4 regions of the Xenorhabdus entomophaga genome follow, and region 2 is predicted to be linked to each of the others. Evidence: predicted binding sites of a transcription regulator. Region 2 holds the regulator's gene; each other region holds the start of a gene.

Region 1 (4,922 bases), on a different contig from region 2:
AAGAGAGTTACTGCGAGCAAATTATTACTGATCACCTTAACCTGCGCCTGAACAATGCATCTGCTGATAGCTGGCGCAAGGCAGTGGTGAGCTGGACATGGCGCATCAAAGTGTTGCTGCATCTGGAAACCGAACTGATGGGCACACTGCGCGAGAAAGCCGAAGACGAAGCCATCAACGTATTCGCCCGTAACCTGAATGATCTGCTGATGGCTGCACCTGCGGGCATGCGGGCAACGATGGGTCTGGATCCGGGCTTGCGCACAGGGGTGAAAGTCGCCGTTGTTGATGCGACAGGCAAGCTTATCGCCACCGATACCATTTACCCACACACGGGTCAGGAAAACAAAGCGGCTGCAAGCGTTGCAGCACTGTGCACCAAGCATCAGGTTGAGCTGGTTGCCATTGGCAATGGTACGGCTTCCCGTGAAACAGAGCGTTTCTTTGCCAACGTGCAGAAACAGTATCCTGACGTTACCGCACAGAAAGTCGTGGTCAGCGAAGCGGGGGCATCCGTCTATTCCGCCTCTGAACTGGCTGCACTGGAATTCCCTGAACTGGATGTTTCCCTGCGCGGTGCGGTTTCCATCGCCCGTCGCCTGCAAGATCCACTGGCAGAACTGGTAAAAATCGAGCCGAAATCCATCGGTGTTGGTCAATATCAGCATGACGTCAGCCAAGTCCAGCTTGCCAAAAAACTGGATAATGTGGTTGAGGACTGTGTAAACGGCGTCGGTGTTGACCTGAATACGGCATCCGTCGCCTTGCTGACGCGCGTTGCCGGCCTGAGCCGCAATGTTGCCCAGAATATCGTTAACTGGCGTGATGAGAACGGTCGCTTCAACAACCGTGATGAACTGCTGAAAGTTCACCGTCTGGGGCCAAAAGCCTTCCTGCAATGTGCGGGCTTCCTGCGCATCAATCAGGGGGATAATCCGCTGGATACATCAACTGTTCACCCAGAAGCTTATCCGGTCGTTGAGAAAATTCTGGCAACAACCGCGCAGACCCTGCCTGAACTGATGGGCAATCCTGCTTCTCTGCGTGACCTGAGTGCCCGGGATTTCACGACAGAGAAATTCGGTCTCCCAACCGTTACTGATATTCTGAAAGAGCTGGAAAAACCGGGCCGGGATCCGCGCCCTGAGTTCAAAACAGCGACTTTCGCTGACGGGGTTGAAACGATGAAAGATCTGCGTGCAGGCATGATTTTGGAAGGTACAGTCACCAACGTCACTAATTTCGGTGCTTTCGTTGACATCGGTGTCCATCAGGATGGCTTAGTGCACATCTCCTCCCTGTCCGATCGCTTCGTAGAAGATCCACATACCGTGGTGAAAACGGGTGATATCGTCAAAGTGAAGGTGATGGATGTTGATCTCAACCGCAAGCGTATTGCACTGACCATGCGTCTTGATGAACAACCTGGTGAAACACAAGTACGCCGAGGCTCTCAAGGCGGTAACCGTCAGGATAGCAATGCTCAGGGTCGTAATAACCGCAACGGCAACGGCAATGGCAGAAACCGCCATATTTCGCGTTCAGGTTCTGCACCTTTAGCCAACAGCGCCATGGGTGATGCGTTGGCGGCTGCCTTTAATAAAAAACGTTAATTAGCGCAAACGTTAATTAACCAAGAAACGTTAGCTTACTTAACTAATTTCCTGAACTGGTGCCATTGTGCCAGTTCAGGATCTTTCAAAAAAAGAATTAGCAGCCTCTGAATGACGGGGTTTTACGGCGCGCCGGATAAAAAGCCCTTGACTGGCTATACGTAAAAAAGCCATTATTTTCATCATGATGATTCTATTTATTGCTGATGTTATAAATTTGAATAAGTTATGACCCCTGCATATTTTAATTAATACTCCGTATAATTCATTCCGCAATAAATCTCATAATAATGGGAACTTATTGAATAATATAAAAATATAAATCTTCCATAATATCCTAATGTTCTTATACCCAATGGGTTTCGAGTTTTAGGTATCAAGAACGAATGCACACTGTTGAGGAAAAACCATGAACAAATATGTCCAAAGCAGTTTTAATTTACTCAGCAATATACGTTTTTTCAGCCTTTCCACTCACGATCCAGATGCAGATTCAGTCTGGTCATCGACGATGTTCTATATTCCGGAATACAACCCACTGACACTGATCTGGTACTCAAAGCGAGATACCCGACATTCGCGGGAATTACATATCAACCCCCGTGTCAGCGGCACAATCTACAGCAGTCGGGTCACACCTGATTCATCACTGGATCTGGCTGGCGCTCAATTCGTTGGCTACGCCCGCCAAGTCCCCGATGAGCAACTACAGGAAACCTATGACTATTTTTTCTTAAAAACTTATCCTGATGAAAATATCAGAAAGAAAAAATCTCGTCCCATCAGTGATTATCAAGGCCATGCCACACGCCGTTTCTATCAGTTGGAAATTCAGGCATGGTGGGTATACGACTCGGATGCCTGGAGCCAGCATCAAGATGATGATCGCGTTCAGGTTCCATTGAGTGAGCTGCTTTATCCTCCAAAAGGTTAATAAAAGTCAATCAATCATTTATCAAATTAATAAGAAAATAGAAATCAACAAGCCCCGTTTATTAACGGGGCTTATCAATAAAGATATTTTTTCCGAATATTAAATATTCCTAATAATTATTTATTTTCAATCAAATCAACATTAATTTGATTAATATCAATTTGTTTCCATATTATTCAGGATAAATAACCAACATTGCAGTTGCGTATTATTATCATTAACAATTAGAATTCAGAGAAATTACCGTACTTTTTCCTTGTGAAATTCCCTTCATTGAGGATAATCATTCTTATAATCACTTATTTTTTCAGTCAAAATGGAGAGTTATATGGTTCTTATTCCAGAACGCAGGTATAAAATTCTGGGATTTTCTCCAGAAATTAGTCCAGCTTACCGACAAAAATTATTGTCACTCGGCATGTTACCGGGTTCAACATTTCAGGTCATTCGCTTCGCTCCATTGGGCGATCCAATACAAATCGAAACACGCAGAGTCAGCCTTACTCTTCGTAAACAAGACTTGGCATTTCTCATGTTGAATGAAGATCTGAACTAACAAAGCGCTAAGTTGATTTAGTTCAGAATAATCATCACCCACACACTTTGATAACCGTAGTACTAAAGTATCACCAGGGTACTGAATATGTAACTAAGGTACGAAAGTCACTTCGTAATTAGCAGACTTTATGATTGGTAGATTTTGTGATTGACAAAAGTATGATGAAACAATTAACCATAGGCCTGATTGGTAATCCCAATGCCGGCAAAACGACACTTTTTAACCAGCTTACTGGCTCCCACCAACGCGTGGGAAACTGGGCTGGTGTTACGGTAGAGCGCAAAGCCGGCCACTTTACCACCAATAACCATCAGGTCGAGCTTGTCGACCTCCCCGGCACTTATTCTCTCACTACCATTTCTGAGCAAACGTCCATTGATGAGCAGATTGCCTGCCACTATATCCTTAGTGGTGAAGCTGATATGTTGATCAATGTTGTTGATGCGTCGAATCTGGAGCGTAATCTTTATCTCTCACTGCAATTGATTGAACTGGGCATTCCCTGCATCATTGCGCTGAATATGCTGGATATCGCTCAGAATCAGCGTATCAATATTGATGTTGCGGCACTGGAACAACGCCTCGGCTGTCCGGTTATCCCACTGGTTTCAACCCGTGCCACAGGGATCGATGCACTGAAAAAAACCATCGACGATCATCCGCAAAAAATTAAATACCCGCAAAACGCTAAACCTGTGCAGGTTGAATATCCTGATTCACTATTACAGGAAGTCTCCCATCTTTCACGCCAAATCACGGGGACATTCAGCCCACAGCAGCGTCGCTGGCTGGCTTTGCAGGTGCTGGAAGGGGATATTTACAGCCGTGAGATTTCCGGTCTGACTCAAATACAGCTAGCTGAAAGTCAGGCTCGCCTGCAACAGCAACAGATTGAAGAACCCGACCTGATCATTGCTGGCGCACGTTATCAGACGATTAGTGATATATGTCTGGCGGTCATTGATACCCGATCAGCCATACCAAACAAACTGACCCAAGTATTGGATACCGTTATCCTGAACCGCTGGCTGGGCCTGCCTATCTTCCTGTTTGTCATGTACCTGATGTTTGTGCTGGCCATCAATATCGGCGGCGCTTTGCAACCCATCTTCGAAGGGGCTTCTGCCGCCATTTTCATTGATGGAATGCAATGGCTCGGTCATTTTCTCCATTTCCCGAATTGGCTGACGGTTTTCCTTGCCCAAGGTATTGGTGGAGGCATCAACACCGTACTGCCGTTGGTTCCCCAGATCGGCATGATGTACCTGTTCCTCTCCTTCCTTGAAGATTCAGGCTACATGGCGCGAGCCGCGTTTGTTATGGACAGGCTGATGCAAGCCATGGGATTGCCGGGTAAATCCTTTGTGCCCCTGATTGTTGGCTTTGGTTGTAATGTGCCGGCCGTGATGGGCTCAAGAACACTGGACGCCCCTCGTGAGCGCCTGATTACCATCATGATGGCACCGTTTATGTCCTGTGGGGCAAGATTGGCAATCTTTGCTGTCTTTGCAGCCGCTTTCTTCGGCAAAAATGGAGCAAGCATCGTTTTCTCCCTGTATATATTGGGAATTGTCATCGCCATCCTGACGGGGCTGCTGCTCAAATACACCCTGATGCGTGGTGAGGCATCTCCATTTGTAATGGAGCTTCCGGTCTACCATGTTCCACATACTAAAACCCTGTTGCTCCAGACATGGCAGCGACTGAAAGGTTTTGTGATACGAGCGGGTAAAGTCATTGTCGCGGCAAGTATGTTCATTGGCGCTCTGAACAGCTTCTCCTTCTCAGGTAAAGCTGTGGATAACATTAACCAATC
Region 2 (4,922 bases):
ATCATTCCATATCTGAAAAAATTATCGTCAGTAACGAAAGACGATCTTGATTATCGCTAGCAGATGATTTTATATCCAGAGTTTTGAAGGAAGTTAAAGTGAAAAAACAGACAGAAAAACAGCGGGCAAAACGTAAACATATTCTTGATGCCGCCATCGCCTGTTTTATAGAAAAAGGGTTTCATGCAACATCAACGGCAGAAATCTGCAAAGCAGCAGGTATGAGTCCCGGAAATCTGTTTCACTATTACCCAACCAAAAACGCCATTATTGAAGCTATTGCAGAAGAGGACAGCCATGATTATGACGAAATTCTCTCTTCCTGTGAGAATGAAGATTCAAGTGTTGCCACGATAGAAAAAATAATGACCGCTCTGCACCATCTTTCCAATGAACCCGGCTATGCACGTCTTGGCATTGAAATTATCGCTGAAGCCAGCCGCAATCCCGCTATTCATAAGATATTTATCGAAAATGACAAGAAAGTCAGGGAGCGCCTGGCCTCATTAATTCGCAAGGGTATTGAAAGTGGGGAAATCGGCAAACAAATTAATGCAGAGCAAGCCGCGTTCTGGTTAATGACCACTGTTGATGGCGCGATAGGAAAAAAAGGAATGGAATCAGATTTTAATGGGGCTGAAAATCTTGCTTTTCTGACCTACATGATACGAAAGACGCTTACATCCTAAAGGCCTATTCCGACAATCTCCCCCATCAACCAGTAGCGACACGCGCTCAGCTAAGGTATTATTGCCCGCTATATTATTGGTACACGCCCTTTATTAATTGAATTTATGGCAAAAGAACAAACTGATCGCACCACACTGGATTTGTTCGCAGATGAACGCAGGCCAGGGCGACCTAAAACAAACCCACTGTCCAGAGATGAACAGCTTAGGATTAATAAACGCAACCAGTTGCGACGAGATAAAGTCAAAGGACTGCGTCGAGTGGAATTAAAACTCAACGAAGAGGCAGTCGATGCACTAAATCATCTGGCAAAACAGCGTAATATCAGCCGTAGTGAACTGATTGAACAGATGCTGTTAGCCCAACTGGCAGAAAAAAATCACCTTGCCGATTAACGGCTTTTATTCAACAACAATAAAGCGGCATCACCACACAAATCTGACAGATTTGTCATGAATGTTTGGTCAAAATAACGCTTTTCACTTTATTAAAACTGACATTTTTCCTGCTGATTTCAGCGTGATGTGTATAGCTTAGATACACAATAAAACAAGAGGTTAACCCATTTTATGGCAATAATAGGTATATTCTTCGGCAGCGATACAGGCAACACAGAGAACATCGCCAAAATGATCCAAGAAAAATTGGGCGGTGCTGATGTTGCTGAAGTCCACGATATTGCCAAAAGCAGCAAAGAAGACATTGAAGCCTTCGATATTCTGCTGCTTGGCATCCCAACTTGGTATTACGGCGAAGCTCAATGCGACTGGGATGATTTTTTCCCGACTTTGGAAGAGATTAACTTCGAAGGGAAACTGGTCGCTCTATTCGGTTGTGGTGATCAGGAAGATTATGCAGAGTATTTCTGTGATGCTATGGGTACCATCCGCGATATTATTGAACCTCATGGCGCTATTATTGTAGGTCACTGGCCAACCGAAGGGTATCACTTTGAAGCCTCTAAAGGTATGGCTGATGATAACCACTTCATTGGTCTGGCTATTGATGAAGACCGCCAACCAGAATTGACTGATGAGCGCGTTGAGGCCTGGGTACAAAAAATTAAGGCTGAAATGAGCCTGTCTGAAATTCTGGATGCATAAGGGCGTTAGCTTCCTTTCACACACTTGCATAATGTGTCATGATATCAGGTCTGGCATGGTTTTCATTTTGAATATCCATGCCTATAATCAACAACGTGAAACAGAATCATGATTCCCCACGATACCCCTAAGTATCATAAGTTCACTTAACTCAAGTTACAGGACTGAATCCGCATGACCGACAACAATAAAGCATTGAAAAATGCTGGACTTAAAGTAACACTTCCGCGCTTGAAAATTCTGGAAGTGCTACAGGACCCAGAATGCCATCATGTCAGTGCGGAGGATCTCTACAAAAAACTGATTGATATCGGTGAAGAGATTGGCCTCGCCACTGTCTATCGCGTGTTGAACCAGTTCGATGATGCCGGCATTGTCACACGCCACAATTTTGAAGGCGGTAAATCTGTTTTTGAACTCACTCAGCAACACCACCATGACCATCTAATTTGTCTCGACTGCGGTAAAGTCATTGAATTCAGTGACGAATCGATTGAAGAACGCCAGAAAGACATCGCTGAACGCTATGGCATTAAACTTTCAAACCATAGCCTCTACTTATATGGTCACTGCGCTGTTGGTGATTGTCGCAAAGATAGTTTGCTGCATGATGAAAAAACATAATAAGCAAGCACAATAAAGAAGTGATTAACGTCGTTCGCTTCTCGTGTCTGGCTTAATCTGAATAAACTACTGCCGATTAGCGTGAGCTAATCGGCAGATTGCTTCAGGCGTTAGATTTAAGCGTTACAATTTAACTTCGTCTATCCGGCTAAAACGTTTTCCATCGCTACTGACAGAACGGATTTTCACATTATTGCTGACGTAAGGCCGCTGTCTGTCATCGTAAATCTGCCATGTTCTTCCATCATCCAGTGAATATTGGATAACAACACCCGGCAATGCAACATTAGCTTCAAATACCCCGGCAACAATTCTTCCTCCCGGAACCGGCAGACGATAAGCAATGTTGAGTTTATCCAGTTTGGTCAGCTCATGCTGCCCCATCAGGTTGGCAAAACGTTCCCAATCACGATTGAGCACATCCGTATCAACATAATGGGTTATTCCACCTTTATATTCTCTACCCTGCTGATAATTCAATTCCCAATCCGCCTGATGCCATGCACGTTCCGCCAGCGGTAATAAGCGCGGGTAAATCATATATTCCATCTGTTCATCAGTACGCACGGTTTCACTCCATGATAGCCCTGACATACCATAGGCGCCCGGCCAACGTTTACTGCTATGGGTATTAAAACGGTTGCCATCGCGATCTACCGAAGTTTCCGCATTCTGTGGCATGTTATTTGGGGCAAAGCTGAAAATTTTCGCCTCATCATTAAACCGAGTCGCCCAATAGTAGCCCCGCTCTTTCGGATGCACTTCATACGGCATATCAATGTAGACATAATCAGGGCTGGAAACGATGACTCGATAACCTTTATTCGCCCAATCATTTACGGTGTCATAACCTCCCCAATAAAGGGTATCCCAGAAATTGACCGCAACATGTTTAGTGGCAAAGTCTTTTGCTGACTTGGCATGTTTCAGGCCATCCTGCCATGCCTGCATCGTGTCAATGCCGTGAGAGTTGACGATTTTACTTACTTCAATAGCAAAATAACTGGCAAGCTCATCAACATCGTTGATTACACCCTGCGCTATCATCTTCTGGCAAACCTGAGATTTAGCCCACGGCTTATCTTCGATTTTTTTGTTGATAATCCCCTTGCCCGGCACAATTGGCCCGTCTTGATCCTGATATCCGGCGCCCAAACGAATATTTTTCGCCTCATCCCCGCCAAAATGCCATGTATTCAACGGTTGCCCGGCTTCTTTGTGCATGGCGGCAACTTCACTAATCACTTTATCGATAAATCGTTTGGAAGAATCCATACATGGGTTCAGATAACTCCGACGATCATAGAACTGTACGGATGTTGTATTTGAGGTATCTGTCGGATCAAGTAAGCGATATTCATTGGCCTCCTGCTCTTTGCCTTGTGCCATAAGTTTTTTATAGCGTGCTTCCATTGATACAACAGCGGCACGGGCATGAGCGGGAATATCAATTTCTGGGATTACTTCTATCTGGCGGGCTTTGGCATAATTCAGAATATCAAGATAATCCTGACGGCTGAAATAGCCGCTCCCCATGTTGTTGTTATTCGGCCCTGACCCCAATTGCGGCAACAGGCACTGAGTTTCACTCAGGTCATGGCAACGCTGACTGCCAACCTCTGTCAACTCCGGTAAACCGGGAATTTCCAAACGCCAGCCTTCGTCATCACTCAAATGGAAGTGGAACTTATTCAACTTATAGCTGGACATTTGATCGAGCAGACGCAAAACCGCTTCTTTGCTATGAAAGTTACGCCCAACATCAAGGAACACACCACGATATTCAAATCTTGGTGCATCTTTTGCTGTCAATGTAGCAATCTTCGGCGTACCGTTGGCAGGAAGTAAGGAAAACAGTGATTGCAGGCCGTAAAATACACCTGATTGATCAAACGCGACAATCTGTGCTCCTTTGGTCGTAATTGCCAACGAATAGGCGCCTTTTACCCGCCATGACCTTGTAAACTGATCCGCATTGATTTGCGTCGCTATCCGATAGCCGCTATCTGTTAAGTCAATGTTCTGTGCTTTAAAACGCTCTCTGATGACCTTAATAGATTCGCCGCTCAACCCTCCCAGCTCTAATTTCACTCCACGGGATAAATCGACATCCTGTGAATGAATGGAAAGCTCCCTCGGAGTCGGAATTATCTGCCCGCGCAGTTTATCCTCACTGATTTTTGCTACCTGCTGATTTTTTGTGAAACGATTCTCCGCTGTCATCAGGATATTGTTATCCGTTACAGTGCGCTTCCATTGTTCACCTTCCAGATCAGATAAAAACTCACTGATGTTTTCAGTATCGGTATTCACCAACACCTTAGGCGTAGCATCGCCGGAGGTTGCATACCAACGTGGCATAAAATCCGTGCTGTAGATCTGCCAGTATTCCCCAATAATCGGCAGCACGATCTTTTCATTAGCCTTAATACCTGTGAATTTCTCGGTTGGCTCCAATTTATATAAGTCACCCGTTATATGGGTGGTTTTGTATTGCTCATTATC
Region 3 (4,922 bases), on a different contig from region 2:
GAAAGCTGCGATTAAAAATACGGTTTCTATGCCAGAGAGTGACTGCCATCTGGAAATCTTGTCTGCGGGCTTGCAAACTTTGTTTCAAGATTTGGGACGTGTTGGGCAGTCAGGATTAGGGATCTCAGAATCCGGTGCAATGGATAAAAGTGCTCTGCGTTGTGCAAACCGTGTTGTTGGTAATTCCTCCGATCAAACCTGTCTGGAGATAGTGCAGGGTGGGTTTAAGGCCATCGCTCATGGACAGATGCTGATTGCGATTACGGGAGCATCGTGTCCGATAGAGATAAAAACGCCATCGGGTGAAATATTCAATGTGAATACTTACCAACCGATTGATTTAAACGATGGTGATGAAATTTCGTTAGGAATGCCTACGGCTGGTATGCGTTCTTATTTGGCGGTGAGGGGGAGTTTTGCTGTTTCTGCCACCTTATCCAGCTATTCATTTGATACATTGTCCAATATTGGGCCTGCGCCGTTGAAAGTGTCTGATAAATTGGCAATCAGGGAAACGTCTCACTGTGCAGCGGTATCTTTTTCTGAAACGCCGGCTTTTACCATGCCAGATAAAAATGAAGTCATCGTATTAGATATCATACTTGGCCCTCGTACGGATTGGTTTACGCAAGAGGCCATTGAATTATTGAGTAAGCAGGATTGGCAGGTTACCCCTCAATCTAATCGAATTGGCCTGCGATTAAATGGTGAGTGCTCACTATCACGCATTCAACAGCAAGAACTCCCTAGTGAAGGCACATGTGCGGGAGCGATTCAAATTCCCGCCAGTGGACAACCCGTATTGTTCCTGGCTGATCACCCACTGACAGGCGGATATCCGGTTATTGCTTCAGTGGCCGATTATCACCTTGATCTCGCCGGTCAGATCCCCGTCAACGCCAAAATCCGATTTAACCCCATCAGCCAATTCCATGAAATTCAAGGGAGTAAAGATTTGCTATGAACGCTAAAAAAGTGCTGATTGCCAACCGTGGTGAGATTGCAGTCCGTATTATCCGTGCCTGCCGTGATTATGGCGTACAAGCCATTGCCGTCTATGCCGACGCAGATATTAATGCACAGCATGTACAACTGGCTGATGAAGCTTATGCTTTGGGCGGCAATAGCCCTACAGAAACTTACCTGAATATTCCTCGTTTACTGGCGGTAGCGAAGCAATCGGGAGCAACAATGGTGCATCCGGGCTACGGTTTTTTGTCTGAACGGGCGGAGTTTGCCCGTGCAGTGATAGACGCAGGCTTAATTTGGATTGGGCCTAACCCTGAAACGATTGATGAGCTGGGTGATAAGGTTAGGGCGCGTAAGATTGCCCAGAAAGTGGGAGCGCCATTGGTTGTTGGAACCTCAGAGCCAGTCAAAGATGCTCAGGAAGTTATCGCTTTTGCAGAGCAGCATGGGTTGCCGATTGCTATTAAAGCGGCATTTGGGGGAGGAGGCCGCGGGTTGAAAGTGGCTTGGCGGATGGATGAAGTGGCAGAACTTTATCATTCAGCAGTGCGTGAAGCGACAGCCGCATTTGGGCGAGGGGAATGTTTTATTGAGCAATTCTTGGATAAACCTCGTCATATAGAAGCGCAGGTGATTGCGGATAAACAAGGCAATGTTGTTGTCCTCGGCACCCGTGACTGTTCTTTGCAGCGTCGGAACCAGAAGCTGGTGGAAGAAGCGCCTGCACCATTCCTGAGCCAAGAACAAAGGGAACGTATTCATCAATCAGCAAAAGCCATTTGCGCGGAAGCCAATTATGTTGGCGCTGGAACAGTAGAATTCTTGTTAAGTGCAGATGGGACGCTCTCTTTTTTAGAAGTGAATACTCGCTTACAAGTAGAGCATCCCGTGACAGAAGAAACAACAGGTATCGATCTGGTTATTGAACAGTTGCGAGTGGCAGAAGGCCATCCGTTGAACATTCAGGAAACGCCAGTCCCAAGAGGGCACTCATTTGAATTTCGCATTAATGCGGAAGATGCCGGAAAAGGCTTCTTACCAACATCTGGAACGGTCATTGAATTCACTCCACCTTCCGGTCCCGGTATTCGTTTGGATTCTGGTGTGGTGAATGGCTCAACCATTCCTGCTACTTTTGATTCACTGATGGCAAAATTGATTGTCACAGGGGCGACTCGAGAACAAGCCATTGCTCGGGCACGTCGGGCATTGAAAGAGTTTAAGATCCGTGGCGTAGCCTCCGTTTTACCTTTCCATCAAGCGGTGATGGCGCATCCTGATTTTGTTTCTGGTGATAAATTCAATGTCCATACCCGCTGGATTGAAACTGATTTTGTGAATGAACTAGAGGCTTCGCTACGTCAGCTTCCTATCGGGGATAAAAGTATTACCCGCACGTTTATTGAGGTTGATGGCCGCAGGCATGAACTGGGGTTGCCGGCGGATTTATTGGCGGGATTGGCGCATTCAGCCCCTGTAGGTGCACAGCAATTTTCTCCGTCTGTCATAACGGAAAAACGGCCGGAAGATCCCCGTCAGGTCAAAGCCCCTATTTCAGGTATCCTGCATTCCTGGATGGTTAAAGAAGGTGCTCAAGTTAAAGAAGGCGATGTGATTGCAGTTATGGAAGCCATGAAAATGGAAGTACAAATCAATGCTCATCGTTCAGGAAAAATTACATTCTGTGTCCAAGCAGGGGATTATCAGGATGCAGAGAGTGTTTTGGCTAATATTGAGTAGTGAGATTCATAGAAAAATTAAACGGGTATATATTTAGTATAAATTTGCACTCCTTTGGGTTATGGGGCGCTATAGTGATGAGTATTTATACTGATTGGAGTAAACAAGATCTCACTAAGGTACTTTATCGCCATCAAATTCTTCATGTTATTCAATAAATAAAGCCCACTTTCGGAGTGGGCTCCGACCGCCGACAAACCTTATTGAAAATAACTGTTCTTGAAATTTATTTACATTTACTATAGAAATGTAAATAATAACGATTCTCAATAGTATACTTGTTTGAAAATAAATGTCTAAAATTACCAAAATTTACGCTAGCTTGGCTAAAAGCGGCTTGTGTGTTCCTCTGATGTCCGCATCTATGCTGACAGTTGCTATTTCTACCAACGCATTTGCAAGTGCTGAAAGCACGATTAAAAAATCTCCTAGTACTGGCGATACACTTGTTGTTATTGCAGATAATAATGCACAAGATGCACCAGAAGAGAGAAAAGTCAGCCGTAATGAAATCAAGGTCAAACAAGCACAAAGTGTTGCCGAGATTTTAAAGAATGTACCAGGGGTACAAGCGGGTCATCCTAGTGCTTTAGGGCAACGCTTCAAAATCCGTGGGATGGATGATCAATTCATCAACGTAACCATTGATGGTGCAAGACAAGAAGGGTATCACTTCCACCATGCAGGGAATTACGGCATCGATCCTGAAATGTTGAAGCAGGTTGATATCAAGGTTGGTAGTAACAGTATTACCTACGATACTGGTGCCATTGGTGGCGCATTAAAATTTGAGACCGTTGATGCAGGTGATCTGTTGACACCCGGTCAATTATTTGGTGCCAAAGGGAAATTAAATTACTCCAGCAATGGTGATGAATTCCAACAATCTTTGGCGACCTATGGCAGATTGGGTGCTGTTGATTTATTAGGTTACTTTACCCATCGCAATATTCACGACTCTAAATCTGGCAGAGATAATATAGGGAGAGATTCAATCCCGACAGATGGAAAGTTATTCAACTATTTATTAAAAGCTAAATTTAATCTGACCGATGAGCAGTATATTAATGTATCTAAAGAACATTATAAAAATGATGCAGCAACTAGTTTTAGATTGAATTTTGGACAGGATGTAAATAACGGAAAGAAAGCGAAGTATGCCATCGACCGTGATACCCATAATATCACTTACGGATATGCGCCGGTTGATAATGATCTTATTGATTTAAAAATATCCGCTTATCATACTGAACAAACTTCTACCCATATGAAGCCTGTAAACGGAAGTGGGAAAGGATTCGATAGTATTGTTGAAACTCAAGGTGTTAAAGTTCGTAATACCTCTAGTTTTGATACCGAGAAGCTATCCCATTCCTTAACTTATGGATATGAGTATTTTGATACCAGAATGCGCTTCACTAACGCAGAGGAGAATATTCATAATAAAGAAGTAGAAAAAGGAAACTCATCTTCTGTTTACTTAGAGGATGATATTCAACTTGCAGATTTTCATGTTATACCTGGTATCAGATGGGATCACTATAAATACCATACGATTAATGAACAAAATGAGTCGTTTGAGAGAACTTATTCTCACTTCTCAAAAGCACTCGGATTGAAATACGAGCTCGGGGCGTCCACAACATTATTTGCCAATTACACCGAACTCTTCAGAGGTCCATTAGGCAAAGAACTTATGGGATTATCCAACCATGGTAATAACCTGACAGCCACAACCGGTTACAATTTGGAAACGGGACTGGCAGGTACTTATCCCGGTGTTTTTGCTGACAATGACTCGCTGGTAGTATCAGGTAAAGTATTCCAAACGAATTTTAAAAACCTGTCTACAACTTTAGCTAAGAACGAACTGCATAATATCCCGAAAGCCAGACTGGAAGGGTTTGAATTAGCGACTGGCTATAAACTAAATAATGTGTCTTTAAAAACCACTTATGCCAAAGTCAATAACAAGATTATTAAAGATAGTGCGTTATTTGATAAAGGATTAGAGTTTACACCATCAGTCGGTGATTCTATTACTGTAGGTGGTAGTTACCTATTTGACAAAACTGATATTGAACTCGGTTGGAGTTCTCGATTTGTTCTGGCAAAAAATTCCAAAGGTACAGAGAGAGGAAATACTGTCGGTATCCATAAATCTGGCTATGGCGTAAGTAATATGTATATTTCCTGGTCGCCAAAAACAGGTA
Region 4 (4,922 bases), on a different contig from region 2:
CATTCAGCCGTACATTCGCGCCTTTTAACTGAGAGGAGGCTTCGCCAAGATCGTATTTCGCCATAAGGTCATAAAGGGTATAAGGTTTGACGTGGAAGGTTTCTGAATAATCACCGGAAGTAGAGCCGGTATAACGCACACCTGCTCCTAATGTAAATCCTTTCAGCGCAGTTTGTGTGAAGGTATAACTTCCCCATGCAGAAGCCGCATGTTCAGGAATTGAAGGCACCCTTTTGCCGATACGTGAAGTATTGTGATCGTCTTTGGTTTTGGTGTCTGTATAGGTATAGCTTGCTGTCAGATTGATTTCTGGTGTGATTTGAGAGCGAATTTCAGCTTCTGCCCCTTTTGAACCGATTTTGCCAATTTGTTCGCTAAAGCGAGTAACCGGGTTACGGCTGGTCACGTTTTTCTGGGTGATATCGAACAGAGAAAGCGTTAACAGGGTATTGTGATCTTTTGGCTGGAATTTGATACCGATTTCAGTTTGTTCACCGGTTGTGGGTTTGAAAGCCGGAGTGCCGGGTTTACCTTGATCCAGATTAGGCTCAAACGAGGTGCTGTAACTGATATAAGGCGAAATGCCGTTATCAAAGGCGTACAATAACCCCGCACGTCCTGTAAAAGCACGGTCTTTTTGTGTTGTTGATGTGCTCTTCATGATGTCTTGTTGCTTGGTTTCAGTCCAGTCATAACGCCCTGACAGAACTAAGTTCCAGTTTTCCCAACTCAGTTGATCCTGTAAGTAAACACCTAACTGATGAAGTCTATTTTTCCTATTCCTGTTGAGGGACAGCCCGTTTTCATCGACATGCACGCCCCAAACCGGGTTTGACCAATCAAAATTGTATGTTCCGTTTTCATCCCAATCACGCCAGAATTTATTGTGGTTATTTACCCACTTATAATCGATCCCACTGATGATGTTATGTTCAATGCTACCCACTGAAAAAAGCGCTTTCAGTTGGTTATCCATGCTTATTCCTTGAGACTCGTTATGATCGCGCTGTGGAAAACGCGTAATGATGGGACGATTGGTATCTGATGCAAGAACGAGATATTTATGGCGTTCATCTGATTGCGAATAACGCAGGTTTTGTTGGAAAGAGAAGACATCACTAATGTCATGCTCAAGAATGTAGCCGATAGAGAGCTGTTCCCGTCTGGACTGATTAAAAGAAGGATCACTGAAATTCATATTGTAGGGGATATAGCCTGCATTGGGTACGGGGGTTATCGTGCCGTCTTTAGGATAGAAGTTGCGGTATCCCGCTTTAGGGTCGAACTGATAGCTGGTGAGTAACGTAAAAGTCGTATTATTGTTGGGTATCCATGTCAGTGCTGGCGCGATGGCAATCCGCTCTTTTTTAAAACCTTTAACGAATTGTTTTTGCGTGCTGAGAACACCATTCAGACGATAGAGAACGGACATATCATCACTCAACGCACCACCGAAATCAAAGGCCATTTTCCCAAGGCTCTGATTGCCTGCTTTCATCTGTACTTTATGGATGGGCTGAGCAGTTGGCCTTTTGCTGGTCATATTAATCAACCCCCCGGGACTGACCTGACCATACAGCACAGATGCCGGTCCGTGTACCAACTCCACACGCTCTAATAGCCAAGGATCGATCTGACCAACAGTGCCGCTTGAACTGTTTGTACCATAACTCAGTCCATCAAGAAATTTAGGGGCATAACGGAAGCCACGTGTAATCACTTCGTCGTTGCGGTTGGAAGAACCCCGGTAATTAGTCACAACACCGCTTGAATAATTCAGGGCGTCAGCCACTGTCATGGCACCTTGTGCTTCCATTTGTGTGCGGTTGACGACGCTGATTGATTGAGGGGTTTTAATCAGGGGAGTGGAGCTTTTGGTGCCAGCGGTGCTCTCTAATTCTACAAAATGTTTTACTGAGTTGCTTTGATTGGTGCTTGTGACGGTGATGATGTCTTCTTTGTCGCTGACAGTTCCAGGGTTTGCTACAGCATAAGGGGATAACAGCAAAGTGGAGGTCAATATTAAGGGTAACTTATTATAGTTATGTTTTTCCTTTATTTTTATTGCAGTTTTTACCGTTTGATTCTTGATAAGCAGTACCATGGATTTCATCTCTCAAAATAGACTTATTTAAAAATAAATATTAAAAATCAATTAATTAATTGAAATTATCCCATTATGACCAAGCGGAGTTGTGGGGCCTCCTGCCACATTACCCCTGATATTTCTCCATGAATTCTGCCTGCCAGTCGCTACAACCAATAAATAACACGAATGATATTGAAAATGAAAATCGTTATCAATATCATTCGTGAAGCGGTAATTTTTTCCTTTGTGAGTGTTATTGGCTCAGATGTATCAGGCTTGAACAAATCGTGTGAGCAGATCTTTTTGAGAGGGATAAGGGGATGAAGTTAGTATTTCAGCCATCAGGTACGGCAGATGATTTGTTATCTGCGCTCCATGCTGGCAGTGAATTATGGTGGAAAAGTATTGCTGTTTTGGGAACGCCCATCATAGAGGTTCCAACAAATCATCAAGTTCAGGCAACATTCTTTTGGCGAGATCCTAACGGCAATGAACAACATTCAGCTCTGCGCAGAGTTTATGTTGATATTAATGGTATCACTAATCACCATCGTCCAGACCCCCAGAGTTTGCAACGGTTATCCGGAACGGATATCTGGTATTGGTCAGTAAGCCTTGAAGATGACTGGAGAGGAAGTTATCGATTTATACCGGTCACGGATGCCCATTTGCCCCCCAACTTTTTTGATGAATCTAAGCCTGATAAACCCAAGCCGCGCAACCAGCAACAACGCGAATGGTGGATTTCACTCTTCCCGTTATCCACACCAGATCCTTTGAACCGCCAACATCATCACCGTAATGGGCTTGGTTTGTCTTTATCAGCAATTCATATGCCTTATGCGACTGAACAGACTGCATGGGAAGGCGTGGTAATAAAGCCAGTCCCTGCTACGCAGCCGGGTAAACATGAACCTTTGCTTTTGCATTGGAATAGTGACCGCCTCAACAATCAAAGACGTGTCTGGCTTTACGCTACAGGGGAAGAAACAGAACACCCACGTCCTCTTATCATCCTGCTGGATGGGTTAACCTGGCGGGAGAAAATGCCAATTTTTCCGGCGATTGACATGGCGACTGAACAACAGCAGATACCCGGTGCAGTCTGGCTTCTGATTGATGTTATCGATATGTCTCACCGGGAGCAGGAGCTTCCCTGCAACCCTGATTTTTGGCAAGCGATTCAGGATGAACTATTACCGCTGGCCGCACAGCATACGGTTTTCAGTGATGATCCTGAACAAACCGTTATCGCAGGGCAGAGTTACGGTGGGCTGGCAGCGCTCTATGCGGCTCTCCATTGGCCGCAACGCTTTGGCTGTGTCCTCACACAATCGGGTTCTTTCTGGTGGCCTGATAGCAGAATTGTCCGACAGTTTATGTCATCTGCGGAACATCAACCCGGCTGGCTGACACAACAAGTTCTTGAACAAAAAGTGCTCCCCTCATCATTGAAAATCTTTCAGGAAGCGGGTTCCCGCGAAGCAGATATCCATTTTGTCAATGACCAAATGTATGCCGCGCTGCAAGGGGCGGGGCATCGTGTGAATTATCGCGTGTTTAATGGTGGGCATGATGCGTTGTGCTGGCGCGGTGGATTAATTGATGGCCTGAGTTGGTTACTGGCTGAAAAGTGATGCGGTAAACCGATTGTTCAAATCCTAAATATAATTGAGAACCAACGATGAATCTGGAACAAAAGAATCCTTTTGATGATGACGAAGCTACTTTTTATGTGCTGATAAATAATCAACAGCAATATAGCCTTTGGCCAACCTTTGCCACACAACCCGTCGGCTGGGAACGGGTTATCGGTCCTGATTCACGAGCGGCTTGTATCGCATACATAGAAGAGCACTGGATCGATATGCGTCCGGCCTGTCTGCGTAAACCATTCTGCGAAACCCATAGATAAATCAAATTAATAATGCTGATGGTTTAACCTGTCGATAAGAAAGGAAATCAAACGTGCCTAATGTATTGCAATTTTCTGAAATTAAATCAGTCAATCTGACCTTGCCGCTCGTGGCTGCCCAGCCCGGAATCTGGATGGCAGATCAACTTGCCAGCCATCGAAATGAATTCACCATTGCGCATTATATTGAAATCAATGGCGAACTGGATCGCGCTTTATTTGATGCGGCTATCCGCCAGGGTTTGGCTGAGGCCGATACCATTCATGCGCGATATTTTATTAATGAAGAGGGAGAGCCTGTACAGCAAATCCCGGATTTTCATCATGCGCAATTTCATCATGTACAATTTCATCATGTACAACAGGTTGTTGCTCCAGAATGGATTGAATTCTCTCATAAACAGCCTCATAAACAGCCTCATGAACAGTCCCGCAAACAGGGAGAAAACGCATCACAGGAATTAATGCAGACGGATTTGGCAATTGAGTTACCCGCAGATGGAGAACGTCCCCTTTATCGGCAGGTGATTATGAAGATTGAGGCTCAGCCTGAACGTTGGTTCTGGTATCAGCGTTTTCACCATCTTATGTTGGATGGCTTTAGTTTTGATGCCCTGACCCGACGTATTATTGATATTTATAATGCGTTAAGTGCAGGCCGCCAGCCAACTGAAAATCCTTTCAGCCCCTTTGAGTTGGTCGTCAAAGAATATCAGAGCTGGGAACAGTCACCCGCAAAAGCAGAGTCAGCCGCATTCTGGCAAAAACATACCCGTGAACGTGGTGCTTCTGTTTCACTTTCCACTGAAGATATCGCCTGTTGGTCAGAAAATGGTGAAGTTGAATATCTTGGGCGCAGTGATGATCAGTTAAAAATACGTGGTCAACGGATTGAACTGGGGGAAATTGAACAAGCTT

Evidence for each region. The regulator Fur, encoded in region 2, represses iron uptake genes when iron is present. The targets are predictions, from matches to a motif close to ATAATAATGAGAACNACTATCAA.
Region 1: the regulator Fur is predicted to act here: its motif matches at 2,824-2,846, upstream of feoA (ferrous iron transporter A).
Region 3: the regulator Fur is predicted to act here: its motif matches at 2,963-2,985, upstream of AAC854_RS18735 (TonB-dependent receptor domain-containing protein).
Region 4: the regulator Fur is predicted to act here: its motif matches at 2,288-2,310, upstream of fes (enterochelin esterase).

The regions. Positions count from the first base shown of each region.
Region 1 covers NZ_JBBMXH010000030.1:27,527-32,448, forward strand. Annotated here, with positions in the region: gene AAC854_RS08415 (Tex family protein) at 1-1,613, shown strand, start outside; gene AAC854_RS08420 (pyridoxamine 5'-phosphate oxidase family protein) at 2,023-2,547, shown strand; gene feoA (ferrous iron transporter A) at 2,876-3,103, shown strand; gene feoB (Fe(2+) transporter permease subunit FeoB) at 3,268-4,922, shown strand, end outside.
Region 2 covers NZ_JBBMXH010000003.1:69,443-74,364, reverse strand. Annotated here, with positions in the region: gene AAC854_RS01255 (efflux RND transporter permease subunit) at 1-60, shown strand, start outside; gene AAC854_RS01250 (TetR/AcrR family transcriptional regulator) at 99-689, shown strand; gene ybfE (LexA regulated protein) at 795-1,085, shown strand; gene fldA (flavodoxin FldA) at 1,260-1,793, shown strand; gene fur (ferric iron uptake transcriptional regulator) at 1,968-2,417, shown strand; gene AAC854_RS01230 (beta-N-acetylhexosaminidase) at 2,541-4,922, opposite strand, start outside.
Region 3 covers NZ_JBBMXH010000113.1:3,979-8,900, forward strand. Annotated here, with positions in the region: gene AAC854_RS18725 (5-oxoprolinase subunit B/C family protein) at 1-964, shown strand, start outside; gene AAC854_RS18730 (acetyl/propionyl/methylcrotonyl-CoA carboxylase subunit alpha) at 961-2,709, shown strand; gene AAC854_RS18735 (TonB-dependent receptor domain-containing protein) at 3,002-4,922, shown strand, end outside.
Region 4 covers NZ_JBBMXH010000036.1:24,740-29,661, reverse strand. Annotated here, with positions in the region: gene AAC854_RS09515 (TonB-dependent siderophore receptor) at 1-2,104, opposite strand, end outside; gene fes (enterochelin esterase) at 2,410-3,726, shown strand; gene AAC854_RS09505 (MbtH family protein) at 3,774-4,004, shown strand; partial or broken gene AAC854_RS24260 (condensation domain-containing protein) at 4,058-4,801, shown strand; partial or broken gene AAC854_RS09500 (thioesterase domain-containing protein) at 4,808-4,922, shown strand, end outside.